DNA from 2 places in the Pseudoflavonifractor intestinihominis genome. Region 1 is predicted to be linked to the other one. Evidence: riboswitches for the same ligand, from Rfam matches in the RefSeq annotation. Region 1 holds a riboswitch; the other holds the start of a gene.

What was found. Region 1 has a riboswitch for lysine ahead of asd (aspartate-semialdehyde dehydrogenase). Riboswitches for the same ligand answer to the same signal wherever they lie in the genome.
Region 2: linked by a shared signal. The riboswitch ahead of WMO64_RS09465 (Na+/H+ antiporter NhaC family protein) and the one ahead of asd (aspartate-semialdehyde dehydrogenase) in region 1 are both predicted to bind lysine.

The regions. Positions count from the first base shown of each region.
Region 1 is NZ_JBBMFK010000012.1:61,877-64,269, forward strand. It holds gene WMO64_RS08695 (SpoIID/LytB domain-containing protein) at 1-766, opposite strand, end outside; lysine riboswitch at 857-1,034, shown strand; gene asd (aspartate-semialdehyde dehydrogenase) at 1,233-2,324, shown strand; gene dapA (4-hydroxy-tetrahydrodipicolinate synthase) at 2,359-2,393, shown strand, end outside.
Region 2 is NZ_JBBMFK010000013.1:98,166-100,558, reverse strand. It holds gene WMO64_RS09465 (Na+/H+ antiporter NhaC family protein) at 1-1,303, opposite strand, end outside; lysine riboswitch at 1,434-1,603, opposite strand; gene WMO64_RS09460 (transporter substrate-binding domain-containing protein) at 1,790-2,393, shown strand, end outside.

The DNA.
Region 1 (2,393 bases):
CGCAGTTGATGTAGTCCTCCCGGTCCACCACATTGACCACCGTCAGGTTGCCGCCGTTGATGCGCTGGTAGCGGAACCCGCCGTAGTACTTCTGCTTGGCGTACCAGGTCAGGGTCTTGACCGAGTTGTCCAGCCCGGGCAGCACCCCCAGAGAGAGGGACGCGCCGCCGTCGAACTGAAAGAGAATGGTGCTGGTGCCCGTCTTGACCACAGACACGCCGTAGCTGCTGGTTCCGCAGACAGTGGCGCCCGAGACGCCCAGTGCGGTCAGGGCCGTGTTGGCCTCCTCCGACGTGAGGTAGGCCCCCATCCGGACCGTATAGGTCCCGTTGGTCCAGGCGGGGAATCCGCCGGACACAGCAGCCGCCGCGGCGGACACCTGCTCAAAGGTCGTATAAGTGCCCGGCAGCTGGATGTGGTAGCAGCCCACGGCGATGGACGAGGTCTGGGCGTCGGTATAGCCGTTCAGACCGCTGGAGAGGGGGCCGTACCAGACGTTCTGGGTCTTGACCACCGAGATGCCGGTCTCCGTGGTATAGCCCAGCTGGACGAAGTTGAGGCTGTCGTCATAGTAGCCCAGCCGGTATCCGCTGCCGGTGCTGTTGAGCAGGTTGGCGCCGGGGACGGCGTCGGTACCGTAGGTCAGCCCGATACGGATGCTGGAACTCATGGGGATGCTGGCCGCCTGGGCGGGCACGGGAAGCGCAGGGAGCGCCAGCGCGGCTGCAAGAGCCAGCGCTGCAAATTGCATCAGCTTTTTTTTCATAGGAAACTCCAAATCTTTGGGATTGCCGCCGTTCCCTGTATTGACACAGCAAAGCGGTTGTGATACTATTTTCAAAAATCAACTGAATTACTGCAAGATAGAGGTTGCGGTTTTCAAAAGTAGCGCGGTGAGGGCTCCGCTGGCCCGGCGATCCGCGTCAAAGGGAAAACCGCCGAAGGGAACGCGGGTACGGAACCGCCTTTCCTGGGCGCCGGGCACATCAGCCCTGCGACTGTCGCCGGTCCTCCGGCGGAGTGCTGTCTGCTTTTGTAGTGCCGGGGCCGGACGACCGTCCCTGACATTATAGTACAAAATCAGCCGGTATGTAAACCCGCTGATTTCTTTTTTTATCCGGATGCATTTTTCGGGTCGCAGTCATTCATTTTGGTTTCCCTTCCGGCACTGGTCTTAAACCGGCCGGCGCCGGAATAGCATAAGTTAAAAGAGAGCGATGGAGGTCCTGAACATGAAGCAGTACAAAGTAGGCGTGATCGGCGCCACCGGTATGGTGGGCCAGCGTTTTGTCACCCTGATGGAGCACCACCCCTGGTTCCATCTCACCGTCGTGGCGGCCAGCGGCCGCAGCGCCGGCAAGACCTATGAGGAGGCCATCGGAGACCGCTGGGCCATGGACACTCCCATACCCGAGGAGGCCAAGAAGCTCATCGTCATGAACGCTCAGGAGGACGTGGACAAGATCGCCTCCATGGTGGACTTTGTGTTCTGCGCGGTGGATATGAAAAAGGACGAGATCCTGGCTCTGGAGGAGAACTACGCCCGCCACGAGTGCCCTGTGGTGTCCAACAACTCCGCCAACCGCTGGACCCCTGACGTGCCCATGGTGGTGCCTGAGATCAATCCCGAGCACCTCCAGGTCATTGAGTCCCAGCGCCGCCGCCTGGGCACCACCCGCGGCTTCATCGCCGTCAAGTCCAACTGCTCCATCCAGAGCTACGTCCCCGCCCTGCACCCCCTGAAGGAGGCCTTCGGCCTCAAGCGGGTGCTGGCCTGCACCTACCAGGCCATCTCCGGCGCGGGCAAGACCTTCAAGACCTGGCCCGAGATGGTGGATAACCTGATCCCCTACATCGGCGGCGAGGAGGAGAAGAGCGAGAAGGAGCCCCTGAAGGTGTGGGGCAAGGTAGAGAACGGCGTCATTGTCACCGCCGACTCCCCCGCCATCACCTCTCAGTGCCTGCGGGTGCCCGTGTCCAACGGCCACACCGCCGCTGTGTTCGTGGACTTCGAGCACAAGCCCACCGTGGACGAGATCAAGGCCCTGTGGGCCAGCTACAAGGGCCGCGCCCAGGAGCTGGACCTGCCCACCGCCCCCAAGCAGTTCATCCACTACTTTGAGGAGCCCGACCGTCCCCAGGCCCGTCTGGACCGGGAGCTGGAGGGCGGCATGGCCATCTCCGTGGGCCGCCTCCGCCCGGACACCCAGTATGACTACAAGTTCGTCTGCCTGTCCCACAACACCCTCCGGGGCGCTGCCGGCGGCGGCGTGCTGCTGGCCGAGCTGCTGTGCGCCGAGGGCTATATCGAGCCCCGCGCCTGATCCTTCATCCATCCTGACCTGAGGAGGTACATCTATGAGAGAACCTGTCTTTACCGGCGCCTGCACCGC
Region 2 (2,393 bases), on a different contig from region 1:
CGGCGCTGCGGACGAAGTCACGGACAAAGTACTTGGCGCCCAGGGAGTCGGTCATACCCTTCAGGCTCCAGGCGAAGGTGAGGATGAGGATGGCGGGGACCATGGCCTTGAAGCCCTCGGGGATGCTGCCCATCATGTCCTTGAAGGACATGGCGCGGCGGGCGGCGTAGTAGACCAGGGTGAAGAGCAGGCCGAAGGCGGAGCCCAGCATCAGGCCCACGGAGGCGTCGGAGTTGGAGAAGGCCTCCACGAAGTTGGAGCCGGAGAAGAAGCCGCCGGAGTAGATCATGCCGATGACGCAGCACACCACCAGCACCAGGATGGGCAGCACCAGGTCGATGACCCGGCCCTTGCCCTCCTCGATGTCCTCGTCCAGCATGGCGTAGGGGTTGGAACCGGAGAACAGGTCGCCCTTCTCAATGGCGTTCTTCTCGAACTTGGCCATGGGGCCGAAGTCCACCTTCATGAACACCAGGCCCAGCATCATCACGATGGTGAACAGGGCGTAGAAGTTGTAGGGGATGGCGCGGATGAACAGGTTCAGGCCCTGGCCCTCCTCAGCGAAGCTGGCCACGGCGGCGGCCCAGGAGGAGATGGGGGCGATGATGCACACAGGGGCGGCGGTGGCGTCGATGATGTAGGCCAGCTTGGCGCGGGAGACCTGGTGCTTGTCGGTGATGGGCCGCATGACGGAGCCCACGGTGAGGCAGTTGAAATAGTCGTCGATGAAGATGAGGCAGCCCAGGACGATGGAGGCCAGCTGGGCGCCGGCGCGGGTCTTGATGTTCTTCTGGGCCCAGCGGCCGAAGGCGGCGGAGGCGCCGGCCTTGTTCATCAGGGCCACCATGGTGCCCAGGATGACCAGGAAGATGAGGATGCCCACGTTGTAGCTGTCGGACAGGACGGACACGATGCCGTCGCTGAATACGTGGGTCAGGGTGCCCTCAAAGGAGAAATTGGAGTAGAGCAGGCCGCCCACCACAATACCGATAAAGAGTGAGGAGTAGACCTCCTTGGTGATCAAGGCCAGGGCGATGGCAATGACCGGGGGCAGCAGGGACCAGATGGTGTTGAAGAAATTGCTGGGGGATTGGACATAGCCGGTGCCGCCGCAAGTCTCACAGGTGACGGCCTCGCCCGCGTCGTTGAGGACCACGCCCAGAGTGCCGCAGTCGGTGCACTCGATCATCTTGGTGCCTGTCTCGTCGGTGGGGTCACCGGCGGCGAAGGCGGTGGTCGTCAGGGCGAAGAGCAGCATCAGCAGCAGCGCAGCCCTGGCGAGCCAGGTTCTTCTTGCTCTCATATTTTTCCCTCCATAAAATGTTGCCGGGGCGCACACATGCCCCTGTTGCGCCAACGAAAAAAGCCATGGGCGCTGATGGAAGCGCCCATGGCAAAAACCAGGGGTCCCCGCACATAGAAAAAAACGGGGACCTCAGGATAGCGCTCCACATGCTGTGACAGTCCGGACGGTGTTCCCGTACGGCCCAGGCCGCGCCGCCCAGGCAGGCGAAGCGACCTTCGGCGGTGCGCCCTCTCCCCGCGGGACGGCTGCCTGGCCTTGTCCCGGAGTACGCATGCGTACCGCGCCTCTATCCTCTTATTAAAGAAGCGTAAGTATCCTATCATGGGTTCCAGGGATTGTCAAGGCTGAATCCGCCTTTTTGCGCGGTAAGGCTTTGTGCGATATGACGATTTTTGAAATACATCTTTACACCAATAATTTATCATGGTAGTATACTAAAGCAAGAAGGCGAATCACCGGCGCCTGACAGAAGGAGGATATATCATGAAGCTGAAAAGATGGCTGGCCCTTGCTCTGGCGCTGGCGACCGCAGCGACCCTGACCGCCTGCTCCACTCCCACGGGCGGCGATACCGGCGGAGATGCCGGCACGCCCTCCGGGTCTCCCGCTCCCAGCGGCTCTCAGGCCGTGGCGGAGAGCGATATGCAGTATGTGAAGGACAAGGGCACCCTGGTGGTGGGCATGACCGACTTCGCCCCCATGGACTATAAGGACGAGAACGGCGAGTGGATCGGCTTTGACGCCGACATGGCCAAGGCCTTTGCCGAGAGCCTGGGCGTGGAAGTGGAGTTCCTGGAGATCAACTGGGACAACAAGCTGATGGAGCTGGACACCAAGGGTATTGACGTCATCTGGAACGGCATGACCATCAACGACGAGGTGGAGGCCGGCGCCTCCGTCTCCGAGCCCTACTGCCGCAACGGCCAGGTGGTGGTGGTTCCCGTGGACAAGGCGGAGGACTACCAGACCCAGGAGAGCCTGAGCGGGCTGAACTTCGCCGTGGAGAACGGCTCCGCCGGCGCCGAGCAGCTGGACGCCCTGGGCCTGAGCTACGTGGCCAAGAGCACCCAGGCCGACGCCCTGATGG